3 regions of the Hydrogenophaga sp. LT287 genome follow, and region 2 is predicted to be linked to each of the others. Evidence: predicted binding sites of a transcription regulator. Region 2 holds the regulator's gene; each other region holds the start of a gene.

What was found. Region 2 encodes sigma-54, which starts transcription at its own class of promoters, with help from an activator protein. Its sites were predicted from a motif close to TGGCANGNAANCTGCTTT; they were not measured.
Region 1: glnA (type I glutamate--ammonia ligase) is a predicted target of sigma-54. The motif match lies at 3,465-3,482, and genes of this name have one in related genera.
Region 3: AC0GNR_RS02930 (PEP-CTERM sorting domain-containing protein) is a predicted target of sigma-54. The motif match lies at 2,034-2,051, and genes of this name have one in related genera.

What each region holds. Positions count from the first base shown of each region.
Region 1 is NZ_JBVPZC010000003.1:150,105-155,490, forward strand. Features, by position in the region: gene ntrC (nitrogen regulation protein NR(I)) at 1-1, opposite strand, end outside; gene glnL (nitrogen regulation protein NR(II)) at 46-1,146, opposite strand; gene AC0GNR_RS04260 (hypothetical protein) at 1,197-1,757, opposite strand; gene glnA (type I glutamate--ammonia ligase) at 2,001-3,416, opposite strand; gene AC0GNR_RS04270 (competence/damage-inducible protein A) at 3,681-4,520, opposite strand; gene AC0GNR_RS04275 (EI24 domain-containing protein) at 4,517-5,386, opposite strand, start outside.
Region 2 is NZ_JBVPZC010000008.1:7,754-13,139, reverse strand. Features, by position in the region: gene AC0GNR_RS08505 (SPOR domain-containing protein) at 1-603, shown strand, start outside; gene AC0GNR_RS08500 (thiol:disulfide interchange protein DsbA/DsbL) at 685-1,338, shown strand; gene lptA (lipopolysaccharide transport periplasmic protein LptA) at 1,526-2,152, shown strand; gene lptB (LPS export ABC transporter ATP-binding protein) at 2,170-2,940, shown strand; gene rpoN (RNA polymerase factor sigma-54) at 3,158-4,834, shown strand; gene AC0GNR_RS08480 (THUMP domain-containing class I SAM-dependent RNA methyltransferase) at 4,966-5,386, shown strand, end outside.
Region 3 is NZ_JBVPZC010000002.1:222,578-227,963, reverse strand. Features, by position in the region: gene galU (UTP--glucose-1-phosphate uridylyltransferase GalU) at 151-1,035, shown strand; gene AC0GNR_RS02935 (HAD family hydrolase) at 1,177-1,836, opposite strand; gene AC0GNR_RS02930 (PEP-CTERM sorting domain-containing protein) at 2,111-2,677, shown strand; gene fghA (S-formylglutathione hydrolase) at 2,793-3,662, opposite strand; gene AC0GNR_RS02920 (S-(hydroxymethyl)glutathione dehydrogenase/class III alcohol dehydrogenase) at 3,789-4,895, opposite strand; gene AC0GNR_RS02915 (SAM-dependent methyltransferase) at 4,976-5,386, opposite strand, start outside.

The DNA of each region.
Region 1 (5,386 bases), on a different contig from region 2:
TGTCTATGTCTTCCCTTCGTCAGTCGATGCGTGTGGTTGTCGGCGTCAAGGCAACGGAATCAACAATTTGAAATCCGTGCGACCTGGCACGCTCTCACACTCGATCAGGCCATGGTGTTGCTGCACAAAGGTTTGCGCCAGCGTGAGTCCAAGTCCCGAACCGCCATCGCGTCCCGACACCAGCGGGTAAAAAATGCGGTCCTTGATCGAGTCTGGAACACCAGGCCCGTTGTCGATCACATGCAATTCCAGTGCCAGGCGATAGCGCTGCTTACCAAACGTCACTTGTCGGCCCACGCGGGTCTTGAAAATGATCTGGCCTTCGCCTGCTGCGATGCTGGCTGAGAGCGCCTGCGCCGCGTTGTGCGCGATGTTCAGCACCGCCTGAATGAGTTGCTCGCGGTCGCCGCGAAATTCGGGGATCGAGGTGTCGTAATCACGCACCACGCGCAGACCCTTGGGAAACTCGGCCAGGATGAGCGATCGCACCCGCTCGCACACCTCGTGAATGTTCACGTCGCCCACCACATGCGGACGCCGGTGCGGTGCCAGCAGGCGGTCCACCAGCGACTGCAGTCGGTCGGCCTCATGAATGATGACCTGTGTGTACTCGATCAGCTCTTTGGACTCCAGCTCCATCTGCAGCAACTGCGCAGCCCCACGAATGCCACCCAGCGGGTTCTTGATCTCGTGCGCCAGGTTGCGGATCAGCTCTTTGTTGGCCTGGGCCTGGTCGATCAGCCGCTCTTCCCGCTCTTGCCGGGTCTGCTGCTCCAGCGGCAGCAGCTCCACAATGACCTCGCCAGCGGTTTCGGTCTGCGCCACCACCACGTGCACCGGCAACGGATCGTGGGCCAGGCGCTTGAGCCAGGCGTCGTAACGCAGCGCGGCAAACTCGTTGCCCCGCGCGCCGGAGAGGGCGTTGTGCAGCAGCAGGGGGTCGGTAAAACAGTCTTGAAGGCGCGCACCCGTGATGCTGCGCCGCGACATACCCAGCGCGTCTTCCAGCGCGGCGTTGGCGTACAGCACGGAGCCGTCGGACGCCACCACCGCCACCAGGGTGGCCAGGAGGTCAAGCGACTGGAAACGCTGCGCCGCAGGGACAGAGGGAGTTTCTGTTGGGCTGGCCGCGGGTGCGGGCGCCAAAGAAGGGGCGACTGGGGTGGGGGTGGGGGGGGTGGTCTTTTTCAAGACACCTATTTTGCGGCAGAACCGCGGGGGTTTGCGCCGCCGCTGAGTCGGCCCAATTCGCGGCGAATACCCTCCACATCGCTCTGTGCGCGGGCCACAGCGGCTTTGAGTTCGGCCACGCGGTCCAGGTAGCGCTGGTGGTTGCGCCCCTCGATACCCTGCTTTTCAGGCTCACCGTTGGCGTAATCCTTCTGCGCTTGGGCGAGCCGCTCCTCGGCCTTGCGCAACTCGGCTTCCAGAATGGCCCGGGCATCGCTGTCGCGGGCGCGCTGGGCCGCTGAGTCCACACGCTCGGTGCTGGTACGACCCGGCGAGGTGGACGGTGTGCTGCGCGGGGTGCTGCTGGCGCTGGGTGGGCGGGTTTCCGTGCTGCGCTGGGGGGTGGTGCCCTGCACGATGGTGATGTTGCCGCCCTCCATCAGGGTGCAGCCCCGGCTCTTGGCCACCTCGGCGTTGTTGGTGTATTCGTTGCCACAACGGTAAATGCGCTCTTGGGCCTGAGCCTGCACAAGGCACAACGCGGCTGCGCTGGCAGCCAGCCATCGGATGGCGGGGGTCGGTTTCATGGTGAACAACAAGAAAGCTCCAGATGCACGTTGCTTGGAAATCAGGCGCGCACTCAGGCACGCATCTCATTTCAGTATGACCGAAAACACCCTAAAAAGTGCCCTAGCAGGCGAAGCCCAGGGCAATTTGGCCCACGGCATGAAAAAAGGGACGGCAAGTGCCGTCCCTTTTGTATTTGACCCACAGCGCGACAAGCGCGCTGCAAGGCGGTGGTGCGGTCCCGGCGCAGGCCGGGCCCACGCTCACAGGCTGAAGTACATGTCGTATTCGACAGGCGCCACTTCAACACGGGTGCGGTTGACCTCCGTGGTCTTGAGCTCGATGTAGGCGTCCAGCATGGCGTCGGTGAACACGCCGCCTTTGGTCAGGAACGCGCGGTCCTGGTTCAGGCATTCCAGGGCCTGGTCGAGGCTGTGGCACACGGTTGGCACCAACTTGTCTTCCTCGGGCGGCAGGTGGTACAGGTCTTTGGTGGCCGCTTCGCCGGGGTGGATCTTGTTTTCCACGCCATCCAGACCAGCCATCAGCAGCGCTGCAAAACCCAGGTAGGGGTTCATCAGTGGATCGGGGAAGCGCGCTTCCACGCGACGGCCCTTGGGGTTGGCCACATAAGGAATGCGGATCGAGGCCGAGCGGTTTTTGGCCGAGTAAGCCAGCTTCACCGGGGCTTCGAAATGCGGCACCAGGCGGCGGTAGCTGTTGGTACCTGGGTTGGTGATGGCATTCAGGGCACGGGCGTGCTTGATGATGCCGCCGATGTAGTACAGGGCAAAGTCAGACAAACCGGCATAGCCGTCGCCAGCAAACAGGTTTTTGCCGTCTTTCCACACCGACTGGTGCACATGCATGCCGCTACCGTTGTCGCCAGCGTAAGGCTTGGGCATGAAAGTAGCGGTCTTGCCGTAGGCATTGGCCACGTTGTGAATGACGTACTTTTGCAGAATGGTCCAGTCGGCGCGCTCAACCAGCGTGCTGAAACGGGTACCAATTTCGTTTTGGCCAGCGCCCGCCACTTCGTGGTGGAACACTTCAACTGGAATGCCCAACGACTCGAGGATCAGGGACATCTCGGCGCGCATGTCTTGCGTGCTGTCGACGGGGGGCACGGGGAAATAGCCGCCCTTGACGGTGGGGCGGTGGCCGCGGTTGCCGCCTTCGAGCTTGGAGCCGGTGTTCCAAGGGGCTTCGTACTCTTCAATTTCGTAGAAGGTGTGGCCAGGTTCGGTGCTCCAGCGGACGCCGTCAAAAATGAAGAATTCTGGCTCTGGTCCAAAGAATGCCGTGTCGCCCAGGCCGGAAGACTTGAGGTAAGCCTCGGCGCGCTTGGCGATAGAGCGCGGATCGCGCTCGTAGGCCTTGCCATCGGCAGGCTCAATCACGTCGCAGGTCAGGATCAGCGTGGTTTCTTCGAAGAACGGATCGATGTTGGCGGTGCTGGGGTCCGGCACCAGCTGCATGTCCGAGGCTTCAATACCCTTCCAGCCAGCGATCGAGGAGCCGTCAAAAGCGTGACCGGAGTTGAACTTCTCTTCGTCAAAATGCGAAACAGGCACCGTGGTGTGCTGCTGTTTGCCACGGGTGTCGGTGAAACGGAAGTCAACAAACTTGACGTCGTTGTCTTTCACCATTTGCATCACGTCTGCGACGGTCTTGGCCATCAAATACTCCTGTAACTGGGTAAGTGGAAATTAAGGGGACGGTGTGGATAAGCAGTTTATGTGCCAAGGCCTTGAGCATGGCGCCGAAGCCGCCAAGCCGACCATCTTCGAGGTTGAAATTATCGCGCAGCCCGTGGTGCAGTCGACGCAAAAAGCCCGCGAAGGTACGGCTTTGCAGCTCAAAAGGGGCACGCAGTGCGCCGAATCAACCCGCAATGCACTTAAATGGTGCAGATCGTCAAAGATGCACCATAAACGCGCATTTTACGATCGCACCAATTCGGGGCCCAGCTGCGCACCACGGTCATGCAGCCCCGCCAGCAAATCGACAAAAGCCATACCCACCGCTTCGGGAGCGCCCTTGACGCCCAGCTCGATATGGCGCCCGTAGGTGGGGTGGTCCACGCTGGGCAAGCTGAACACCTTCACCGCGTGCACCGCCTCAATGCGCTCCATCAGCGGGGTCAGCGCCGCTTCCATGGCACCCATCACCACCACGGAGCGTTCGAGCCAGGCACCCTGGCGCTGGCAGTGGGCGTATTGGCCGTCAAGCACGGCTTCGATCATGGGCCAGGCCATGACGGGGAAGCCGGGCACAAAGTGCACCGTGCCCCCACCCGGGCCGTCGCAACTGAACCCAGGAATCTTGTTGTATGGGTTTTCGATGATGCGGGCACCCAAGGGAAACACGCCCATGTTGTAGCGGTGCACGTTGTCGGGGCGGGTCGGATCAAAGGTTTGCCCCTGTTCGGTGGCGATGTCGCGCATGCGCTGCTCGATCAGGTCCTTGGCCTGCGGGTGCAAAGCCAGTTCAACCCCGAGCGCTGCTGCCGCGCACTGGCGGGTGTGATCGTCTGGGGTGGCACCAATGCCGCCGCAGGAAAATACCACGTCGGCGCTGGCAAAAGCGTCTTCCAAGGCCGAGGTGATGCGCTGGCGGTCGTCGCCCACGCAACGCGCCCAGGCCAGCGAAAGGCCGCGCGCGGCCAGCAGTTCAATGACTTTGGGCAGGTGCTTGTCGGCACGCTTACCGGACAGGATTTCGTCGCCAATGATGATCAGACCAAAGGCGGGTTGGGTGAAGGGGTTGTGGGCAATGGTCAAGGGGCACCTGATCGGTCGGGCGGTGGCAAATGGGGGGTGCTGTCGGTCAGCGGCTGGGCGTCTTGAAATGGCGCGGCTTGCGGCGGCGGATCTTCGCGGGGCTCTGCGTCCAGCACCTCCACGCCTGACGCGGCTCGCAGGCGCTGCAAGGCGGTCAGCGAAAAATGCGCAAACCAGAGCGAGGCAAAAGCAAACACCAGGGTGTAGATCCAGATCGCCACCGGCACCAGCAGCGGTGCCAGCGCGATGAACATGGCGCCCGAAGCCCACAACAGGCTGGGCGCTGCACCCAGATAACCACTGAGCACGCCCATGAGCAGCAGAGTGCTGCGGTTTTCGCGCAGGATCTGCTTGCGCTCTTCGCTGCTGGCGTGCACGGCCAACGCGTCAAACGCAAACACCCGGTAGGTGAGCCAGCCCCATATGAGGGGCGGCAGGATCAGCACCAGGGGCGGCACCAGCCACAGGGGCATGGACACCACCAGCACCACCACCGCCAGCAGCGTGGAGCCCAGCGACCACAGCACACTGACCAGCAGCGAGCCGCCGCGCTTGCGCTCCAGCGCGGGGTAGCGCCGCTGTCCCACCAGCTCCACCATGGCGGGCGTCATGAACATGGCCACCAGCAGCAGGCACAGCAACACAATCACCGGCGTAGCCAGCACCAGCACCAACAACGGCGCAAACACCGTGCGCAGCGAACCCATGCCCAGCCGCTCCAGCCAGCTCAGAAACGCCTGCACCAGCTCATAAGCCTCCAGCCAGGCAGCCACCGAGGCCACCGCGCCTTCCCAGAAAAAATAACCCAGCCCAAACGACAAGGCCACCATCAGGATCAGCGGCAGAAACGACAGCGCGATCACGCG
Region 2 (5,386 bases):
TCGGTGGCCATTTATGTGACCCGCGTGCCCGTCCCCTTTGTGGACCGTGGCGTGTCGCGCAAGCCCGCGCAGGACGTGGAAGAAGCCGAGCGCAACAGGGGCTGGAACCCGAACGCCGCGCTGGGCAGCAAGGATGCGTCGGCGGTGCCGCCGGTGCCCGCCAGCCCGGAGGGTGGCGCCATCGTGGTGCCGCCGGCCGATGGGCAGGCGCTGCCTGCGCCGGTGGCTCAGCCGGCCGCTCAAGCTCCGGTTCCGGCGAAGCCGGCACCCGCCGGCGATCCGCTGGGTGATCTGGTGCAGTCCCGCCTGGGGCAGCCCACGCCTGCACCGGCCACGACGGCTGCAGCCGCCGCACCCGGTGCCGATCCCTTTGCCTATTTTGTGCAGGCGGGCGCCTTCCGCACGTCCGACGACGCCGAGGCCCAGCGCGCCAAGCTGGCCATGCTCGGCATTGATGCCCAGGTGACCGAACGCGAGCAGTCTGGGCGCACCGTGTTCCGTGTTCGGGTCGGTCCGTTCAACCAGAAATCCCTGGCTGACGTGACGCGCGAGCAACTCGAAGTCAACGGCGTGGAAGCCGCTCTGGTGCGCGTTCAGCGTTGAAATCCGCCCAAGTGCGGTGCGGGCGCGGGAACTTTTCCCCAGTCCGCAGCCCCCAAATGACCCAACCAGGAGTTTGAATCCATGCAACGTCGCGAATTTTCCCGTTCCCTGCTGGCGGCCGGCGCCACCACCGCCCTGGGTGCCACGGCAGCCCTGACCCTTGTCCCCGCGCACGCCCAGCTCACGAGTCTGAAAGAAGGCGCTGATTTTGTCCGCCTGGGGCGCCCGGCCCCGGTCGACAGCCCGGCAGACAAGATTGAGGTGGTCGAGTTTTTTGCCTACACCTGCATCCATTGCTACAACTTTGAGCCCTTGCTCAACGACTGGATGAAGAAGACCCCCGCCCATGTGGTGGTGCGCCGCACGCCGGTGGCTTTCAACGACGCCTTTGTGCCCCTGCAGCGCCTGTACTACGCGCTGGAGGCCATGGGCCAGGTTGATGCGCTGCATGAAAAAGTGTTCCGCGCCATCCATGTGGACAAGCAGCGCCTGAACACGGCGGAAGCCATCACCGCCTGGGTGACCGCGCAAGGGGTGGATCGCGAGAAATTCACCGGTTTCTTCAATTCGTTTGCAGTGGCGGGCAAGGCGAAGCGCGCCACCCAGTTGCAGGACGCCTACCAGGTGGAAGGCACCCCATCACTGGGTGTGGGGGGCCGCTATTACGTCACGGGCCAAGGTCCGCGAACGCTGGTGGTGGCCAACGCGCTGATCGCCGACTTGCGAAAAGCCTGAGCCTGGCCGGACACTTGCCGCACACAAAGCCCGCTGCCCGCGGGCTTTGTGCGTTTTCGGGTGGGCGACGGGTCTGCCCCGCCGTGCGATGCCGTGCAGGCTCGGGCCGGCAAAGTCTCTCGTCCGCCAGCCGCAAACGCCGGCTCGCGCCGCTACAATGAATGCAAGTTTCGTGCCCTACATTGCCATGCCCACCTTCCACCTGTTTCGCTCCTCTCGACCGCTGGCCGCTGCGCTGGTGATCGGTCTGTTGTGTGTGGGTGCCGCCCATGCCGAACGGGCCGACCGCAACAAGCCCATGAACGCCGAGGCCGACGCGCTGCGTTACGACGACGCCAACCAGACCAGCGTGTTCACCGGCAATGTGGTGATCACCAAAGGCACCATCATCATCCGGGGGGGGCGTGTGGAGGTGCGTCAGGATGCCCAGGGCAACCAGTTTGGAACCGTGACCGGCAGCCCGGCTTTTTTCCGCCAGAAACGCGACGTGGCCAACGAGTTCATCGAGGGCGAGGCCCTGCGCATTGAATACGACAGCAAGTCCGAGACGGTGCGCTTTGTCGGCAGCGCCGTGCTGCGGCGTTACAAAGGTGCGCAGGTCAACGACGAAACATCCGGCAGCGTGATCACCTACAACAGCAGCAACGACATGTTTTCGGTGGACGGTGGGGTCGCCAACCGCACGCCAGGCAATCCGTCGGGGCGCGTGAGGGCCATGCTCACGCCCGTGCCCAAGGAAGACGCGCCGACGGCCCCCGCAGCCTCGCCCGTGCCGCTGCGTCCCAGCGGGCAGGTTGGCGAGGGCACGCGGTGACGGCGCCCGCCACGGCAATGGCGGCCCAACCCGACTCCCTCCTCTCCACCAGCCGCCTGGAAGTGCGCGGGCTGAAGAAGGCTTACGGCAGCCGCCTCGTGGTCAAGGACGTGTCGCTGGCCGTCGACAAGGGGGAGGTGGTGGGTTTGCTCGGCCCCAACGGAGCCGGCAAAACCACCTCGTTTTACATGATCGTGGGCCTGCTGCGCTCCGACGCGGGCCAGATTCTGCTGGATGGCCAGTCCATCGAGCGCCAGCCCATTCACCGGCGCGCCCGCCTGGGCCTGGGCTACCTGCCGCAAGAAGCGTCCATCTTTCGCAAGCTCTCGGTGGCCGACAACGTGCGCGCCGTGCTGGAACTGCAGCTGGACGACGCGGGAAAACCGCTCAAGCCCGCCGCCATTGAAGAGCGGCTGGATGCCTTGCTCAAAGACCTGCACGTGGACCACCTGCGCGATTCGCCCGCGCCCGCGCTCTCGGGCGGCGAGCGGCGCCGTGTAGAGATTGCCCGCGCCCTGGCGACCAACCCGCGTTTCATCTTGCTCGACGAGCCCTTTGCCGGCATCGACCCGATCGCCGTGATCGAGATCCAGCGCATCATCGGGTTCCTGAAATCGCGCGGCATCGGGGTGCTGATCACCGACCACAACGTGCGCGAAACCCTGGGCATTTGCGACCGTGCCTACATCATCAACGAGGGGCACGTGCTCACCAGCGGCACGCCCGCCGAGATCGTTGAAAACGCCGATGTGCGCCGGGTGTACCTCGGCGAACATTTCCGGATGTGATGAAACAAGCCCCCACGCTCCTCCGCTGCGCGGGTCGCTGCCCCCCAAGGGGGCTGGGCCTGCCTTGGGGCGGCCCGGCGGCTGACCCGGCCACTTCGCCCACGCCACGGTGGGCGAGTGAGGCGCCGCTATTCAGGGCACCCGCGGATCCGGCTTTGCCGGTCCCAGGGTGCGCCCCCCTGGGGGGGACGCGCGCAGCGCGGCGGGGGGGCGGCCTGTGAAACAAGGCCTGTCCCTCCGCGTCTCGCAGCACCTGGCGCTCACGCCGCAGTTGCAGCAGTCCATCCGTTTGCTGCAACTGTCCACCTTGGAAATGGCGCAGGAAGTCGAGCAGATGCTGGACGAAAACCCGTTTCTGGAGCGCACCGACGAGATCGCCGACCGCGAAGCGTTTGGCCTGGAGCAGACCGACGCACCGGTGAGCGCGGGTGAGCAGATCACCGACGCCACACAGGCTGGGGCCGAGGCGGTGGCGTCCGCGCCCGAATACGACGGCCTGGTGTCTGAGCGCGTGTCCTCCAGCGACAGCACCACCGACAGCGCGCAAAGCGATGAGCTGGAAGGCCGCCTGGACGGTGCCACCCCGGTGGAAGAAAGCTGGGAAGGCGACGGCACCGTGGAAATGGCGCCCGACGACAGCGAGTGGGGTGGTGACGCACCGCCCCGCAACAGCGGCTCGGGCGACGACGACGAAACCGCCACTGCGGCCGACCTGGCGCGCGTGCCCGTCAGCCTGCAAGACCACCTGCACGACCAGGCGCGCTGCCTGCGCCTGAGCGACGAAGACCGCGCCGCGCTCTATTTCCTGATCGAGTCGCTCAACGACGACGGTTACCTGGAAGACACGCTGGCCGACCTGGCCACCGCCTGGCTCAGCCTGTCCAACCCCGGTGTGCTGACGGCCGACCCGGAAACCGGGGAAGACCCGGAACAGCTGGAGGCCCGCGAAGCCCTCGAACAGCGCCTCACCATGGCCCTGCATTTGCTGCAGCACATGGAGCCGGCTGGCGTGGGCGCCCGCGACCTGGGCGAATGCCTGCGCCTGCAGATCGAGGAAATGCGCAACAGCCCTGAGGCCCGCGCTGCCCTGGCCATTTGCAAGCAGCCGCTGGAGCTCATGGCCAAGCGCGACGTGAAGCGCTTGTGTGCGTTGTGTGGCATTGACGACGAAACCGCCCGCGCCGCGCTGGGCCTTATCGCGCGGCTGGAGCCCAAGCCCGGCCGCCGTTTTGTCGACGTGGAGCGCAACGTGGTGGTGCCCGATGTGCTCGTGACCCGCGCTGGGCGGGGCTTCAAAGTGCAGCTCAACGCCGAGGTGATGCCGCGCCTGCGCGTGCACGACGTGTACGCCAACGCCATGCGCGGCAACCGCGGTGGGCGCGACGGTGGCGCCAGCGGCGAAGCCGGCCACGCCGCCATGCAGCAGCGCCTGCAAGAAGCGCGCTGGTTCATCAAAAACATCCAGCAGCGCTTTGACACCATCTTGCGTGTGAGCAGCGCCATTGTGGAGCGCCAGCGCAACTTCTTTATGCACGGCGAACTCGCCATGCGCCCGCTGGTGCTGCGCGAAATTGCCGACGAGCTGGGCCTGCACGAATCCACCATCAGCCGCGTGACCACCGCCAAATACATGGCCACGCCGTTTGGCACTTACGAACTCAAGTATTTCTTTGGCTCGTCGCTGGGCACCGAAACCGGTGGCAACGCGTCGAGCACTGCGGTGCGTGCGCTGCTCAAGCAGTTCATTGCGGCCGAAGAACCGGCCAAACCGCTGTCTGACAACCAGCTCTCCGACCTGCTCAAAGAGCAGGGCATCGAATGCGCGCGGCGCACCGTGGCCAAGTACCGCGAGGCGCTGCGCATTGCGCCCGCGAACCTGCGAAAGAGCTTGTAACCCCCCGCGCCGCTTCGCGTCACCGCCACCCCAGCGGCCCGTCCTGAGCTTGTCGAAGGGCGGTTCCGTGGGGCATGCTGGAAGGGGTCAACGCACCAGATGCTCTGTAGCCATTGCCGAAGTAACTTGTTATGAACCAACTCAAACTTTTTCTCCCTTGCGCCGCTGGCGTAGAGGATTACCTGGCCGCAGAGGTGCAGCGCATCACCGGCGAGCCGCTGGCCTTCAAGGCGCGTGGCGGTGTGGGCGTGCAGGCCTCGTGGCGCGACGCCATGCGGCTGAACCTGCACAGCCGACTCTCTCAACGGGTATTGGTGCAGCTCTGGCACGGCGGTTACCGTAGCGAGCAAGACCTGTACAACGCGGCCGGCGAGATTGCCTGGGAAATCTGGTTCAGCCCGGCGCAGACCATCAAGGTCGAGATCACCGCGCAGCACAGTCCGCTGACCTCGCTCAATTTCGCCGCCTTGAAGATCAAAGACGCGATCTGCGACCGCTTTCGCGCCAAGCGCGGCGAACGCCCCAGCGTGGACACCACCTGGCCCGACGTGC
Region 3 (5,386 bases), on a different contig from region 2:
GTTGTCTTCTGTGGCGCGGGGCGTCCTTATGTGCTGTGACGTACCAAAAACTGCCGGTATTGTACTGGCTAGCAGGTATTGACCGGGAAGAAAACCGGTGACTGCGCAGCAATGTTAAATTTCTTACACAAACAGGGGATAAAAACCGAAATGAATATAAAGAAAGCAGTGTTTCCAGTAGGGGGCATGGGCACCCGCTTTTTGCCAGCCACCAAGGCCATACCCAAAGAGATGCTGCCGGTGGTGGACAAACCGCTCATTCAGTACGCGGTGGAAGAGGCTTACGCAGCCGGCATTCGCGAGATGATTTTTGTAACCGGACGTCACAAGCGGGCCATTGAAGACCACTTTGACACGGCCTACGAGCTGGAAGCCGAGCTGGAAGCGGGCAACAAGCGCGCGCTGCTGGAGCTGGTGCATTCCATCAAGCCGGACGACATGGACTGTGTGTATGTGCGCCAGCCGCGCGCGCTGGGCCTGGGCCATGCGGTGCTGTGTGCCGAGCGGTTGGTGGGCAACGAGCCGTTTGCGGTGTTGCTGGCCGATGATCTGATGATGGGCCACAACCAGGCCGCGGGCGGTGCCACGGTGTTGCAGCAAATGGTGCAGGCCTATGAGCGCAGCCCGGGCACGGTGCTGGCGGTGCAAGACGTGCCGCGCGCCGACACGCGACGCTATGGCGTGGTGGACGTGCGCGGTGTGGGCACGCAGCTGGCCGAGGTGTTTGGCATGGTGGAAAAGCCGGCGCCTGAGGTGGCGCCGTCCACCCTGGCGGTGGCGGGGCGCTACATCTTGACACCGGCGGTGTTTGAAAGCATTCGCCGCCAGCCGCGCGGCGCCGGTGGCGAGATTCAGCTGACCGACGGCATTGCCGCGCTGATTGGCACAGAGAAAGTGCAAGCTTTCCGCTATGAAGGCATGCGATACGACTGCGGCAGCAAAGAGGGTTTCCTGGAAGCCACGATTGACCTGGCCCTGGCCAACCCGGAACTGCGCAACGCGGTGATGGCGCACATCAAGCGCGTGGCGGGCTGAGCAACAGCCTGCATCGGCTTAGGTCTTAACCCCCTCTCCCGCCTGCGGGAGAGGGCAGGGGTGAGGGTCTTCAACCAGCTTGCTGCCCCGGTTTCTTGCAGCTCAGCAGGCTCGGCAAGTTTTCAACCACAGCCCCAAACCTCAAGCGTTGGCGCTGAGCCAGGCGTGCAGCTCTTTCACCGAGTGCGCCACGTGCAGCGGCTTCAGCGCATGAAAAGCATCGTGCTCATGGGCACCGTAGCTCACTCCCACGCTGGCACAGCCGGCATTAAGGGCCATTTGCAGGTCGTGGGTGGTGTCGCCAATCATCAAGGTGCGCTCGGGTTCCACACCAAATTCGGCCATCAGCTCTTCCAGCATGAGCGGGCTGGGCTTGCCGGCGGTTTCGTCGGCGGTGCGCGACGCGTCAAACATGCCCTGCAGCTCGACCGTGCGCAGCACCTCGTTGAGCCCCGTGCGGCTTTTGCCGGTGGCCACGGTGAGCCAGTGCTGCCGGCCCTTGAGCTCGGCCAGCAAGGGCAGCACGCCGTCAAACAGGCTGATGTCGTGCTGGCGGGCGGTGTAGTGGTGGCGGTAGCGCGCGCCCAGCTCGGGGTATTTGTCTTGCGGCACATCGGGCGCCGCATGGGCCAGCGCCTGCATGAGCCCCATGCCAATGACGTAGCTGGCCGATTGGTCAGAAGGCACGGTGCCGCCCACATCGGCCACAGCCGCCTGGATGGCGCGGGTGATGATGGCCGTGGAGTCAAACAGGGTGCCGTCCCAGTCGAAGGCGATGAGGTCGAATTGGCGGGGGCGCATGGGGAAAGCGGTAGTCAAAAATGGATTATCGGCGCCAAGTTCAAAGCCCTTTGCCGCGATGGGAGCCAGACGGGGAGCAAGCCCCGAGCCGCTTGGGTGGTCTAGCGTATCAAAAGTGTCGAAAAACTTGACACGAGGTAGGCTTTTGGGAGGTGGTGGAGACCGTAAGTGATTGAAAATAAACAAGATTCATGGGTTGGCACGGAGTCTGCTTAATAGGTTGCGCCGCGATCAATTCCAGACCCATGTGTCAAATTTCTTTTAAGGATTAGTCATGAAATATGTAAAAACACTGATGGTGGCTGCGGCCTTGGCTATGTCTGGTGCGGCCAGTGCTGTCGTTGTGGACTTCCGGTATGCCGGGAATGTCATGGCAACCATGACTACTACCGGTAGCACCAACTTCACCCTAGATTTTTTGACAGCGCCAGATTCTGGAGCCTTCATCAATGACTTGTTCCTTGTTGGTCCTGCTGGCACGTTCAGTCACAGCAATGCCAGCACGACCATATCTGCCAGTTACAGCGCGACAGGGCTGGGCGATGGCAACCAATTTAATTGGAAGCTAGATTTTCCACAGCCCAATAATGCCAATCGGTTTACTGTTGGAGAGAGTGCCAGCTGGAGTATTGTCACAACAGACATTAATGCGTGGGATTTCAGCATGCTGCACATCAATGCGTTTCTAAATGGTGAGTCGATCAAGATCGATGGCTGCACGAGCGGCACTGCAAACTGCGGTGGCGGCGAGGTGCCTGAGCCAGCCTCTTTGGCCCTGCTGGGCCTGGGCTTGCTGGGCATGGGCGCAGCCCGCCGCTTTCGCAAGGCCGACAAAGCCTGAATGGCTTGATCCCGTGTGCGGTGCGTGAAGCGCCGCACCCAAAAAAAAGCCACTGCAAGCAGTGGCTTTTTTCATGGGCTGTACGAAGCAGCGCCCGGCTTGACCCAGGGCTAGATCAGCCTGCCAAGTGCTGCGCGTGGTGGCGCAAATGGTCGTCCATAAAGCTGGCGATGAAGTAATAGCCGTGGTCGTAGCCGGCATGGCGGCGCAGGGTGAGCGGCTGGCCGGCTTGGGCGCAGGCGGCTTCAAAGGCTTCGGGGTGCAGTTGCTCGGCCAGAAATTTGTCGGCCAGGCCTTGGTCAACCAAGATGCCGCCGGGGTAGGGCGCGCTGGCTTGCCCGGCCATGAGCCGGCTGGCGTCGTGCGCCGCCCAGGTGGATTCGTCTTGCCCCAGGTACCCGGTAAAGGCTTTGCGGCCCCATGGGCATTGGGCGGGGGCGCAAATGGGTGCAAAGGCTGACACGCTGCGAAACACGCCGGGGTGGCGCAGCGCCAGGGTGAGCGCGCCGTGGCCGCCCATGGAATGGCCAAACAGGCCTTGCTGCTCGGCGTTGAGCTTGAAGTCAGCCACCACACCCGGTAGCAACTCTTTCAGCAGGTAGCTTTCCATGCGCCAGTGGCCCGACCAGGGGGCTTGGGTGGCGTCCAGGTAAAAGCCGGCGCCCACGCCAAAGTCCCAGTGGTGGTCTTCGCTGTCTACGCCCGCGCCGCGGGGGCTGGTGTCGGGCGTGAGCAGGGCCAGGCCCAGCTGGGCGGCGGTGCGCTGGGCGCCGGCCTTGGTGGCAAAGGTTTCTTCGGTGCAGGTAAGCCCAGCCAGAAAGGTGAGCAGCGGCACGCTGTGTCCGGCCAACGCCTGGGGCGGCAAAAACAGCCCAAACCGCATGGGCAAGCCGGTTTCACGCGAGGCGTGTTTGTAAAACCGCTGCACACCGCCAAAGCAGCCGTGTTCGCTCAGAAGTTCGAGTCGGTCAAATGACGAGTCCATTGGTGGTTCCAGCCTGAATCGAGGTGAGAAGGAAAATTAAACCCAGAACGCCGCGGAACCGGCTGTGCCGGGCCGCCAGCGTTGCCCCTTGAGGGGCGGAGCGAAGCGACGGGGGTGGGCCAAATCCTAAAATTCAATGACGCTGCGAATGGACTCGCCCCGCTTCATCAGCTCAAAGCCTTCGTTGATGTCTTCGAGCTTGAGCTTGTGGGTGATGAGGTCGTCGATGTTGATCTTGCCGTCCATGTACCAGTCGACGATCTTGGGCACGTCGGTGCGGCCACGGGCGCCGCCAAAGGCCGAGCCTTCCCACTTGCGGCCGGTGACCAGCTGGAATGGGCGGGTGCTGATCTCGGCGCCGGCTTCGGCCACGCCAATGATGATGCTGCGGCCCCAGCCTTTGTGGGTGCATTCCAGCGCGTCGCGCATCACCTTGGTGTTGCCGATGCATTCAAAGCTGTAGTCGGCGCCGCCGTCGGTCAGCTGCACGATGGCGTCAACCACGTTGGCGTGGTCTTTGGGGTTGATGAAGTGCGTCATGCCGAACTTGCGGGCCATGGCTTCACGCTCGGGGTTCAGGTCCACGCCAATGATCTTGTCGGCGCCCACCATTTTGGCGCCCTGGATCACGTTGAGGCCAATGCCGCCCAGGCCAAACACGACCACGTTGGCGCCGGCTTCTACCTTGGCGGTGAAGATGACGGCGCCAATGCCGGTGGTGACGCCGCAGCCGATGTAGCAAACCTTGTCAAAAGGCGCGTCTTCACGGATTTTGGCGAGCGAAATTTCAGCGGCCACGGTGTAGTTGCTGAAGGTGCTGGTGCCCATGTAGTGAAAGATGGGCTGGCCGTCGAGGCTGAAGCGGCTGGTGGCGTCGGGCATGAGGCCTTTGCCTTGCGTGCCGCGAATGAGCTGGCAGAGGTTGGTTTTGCGGCTCAGGCAAAACTTGCACTGGCGGCATTCGGGCGTGTAGAGCGGGATGACGTGGTCGCCCTTTTTGAGCGAGGTCACGCCGGGGCCCACGTCCACCACAATGCCGGCGCCTTCGTGGCCCAGGATGGCGGGGAAGATGCCTTCCGGGTCGGCGCCGCTGAGGGTGTAGTAGTCGGTGTGGCAGATGCCGGTGGCTTTGATTTCAACCAGCACTTCACCGAACTTGGGGCCTTGCAGGTCAACGGTTTCAATGGTCAGGGGCTGGCCTGCTTTCCAGGCGACGGCGGCTTTGGTTTTCATGGTGCGTTCAGTGGTTTTTTAAGAGCGATTCGAAGGTTACCGCACATTGCCGGGCGCATGGGGTGTAGGGTGATAGCAGCTCAGCGGCCCAGCAAAAACACCGCGGGTGCGTCCAGCGGCAAACCGGCCAGCGCGTCTTTGCCGCGCTTCCAGTCGGTTACCAGCGCGCTGCGCACGGTTTGGCCGGGCAGGGTGAGGGCGCAACACACCGCCAGGCGGGTGTGCGGGTGCAGGGTTTGCAGCAGCGCCTGCAGCAGGGCGGTGTTGCGGTAAGGCGTTTCAATAAAAATTTGCGTTTGCCCGGTTTTCAGGGCCAGGGCTTCCAGCTCGCGCAGGCGTTTGCTGCGCTCGGTGGCTTCTTGCGGCACATAGCCCACAAACGCGAAGTTTTGGCCGTTCAAGCCGCTGGCGGCCAGCGCCAGCATGAGCGAGACCGGGCCGGTGAGCGGCACCACGCGCAAGCCCATGGCGTGGGCGGCGCGCACGATGGA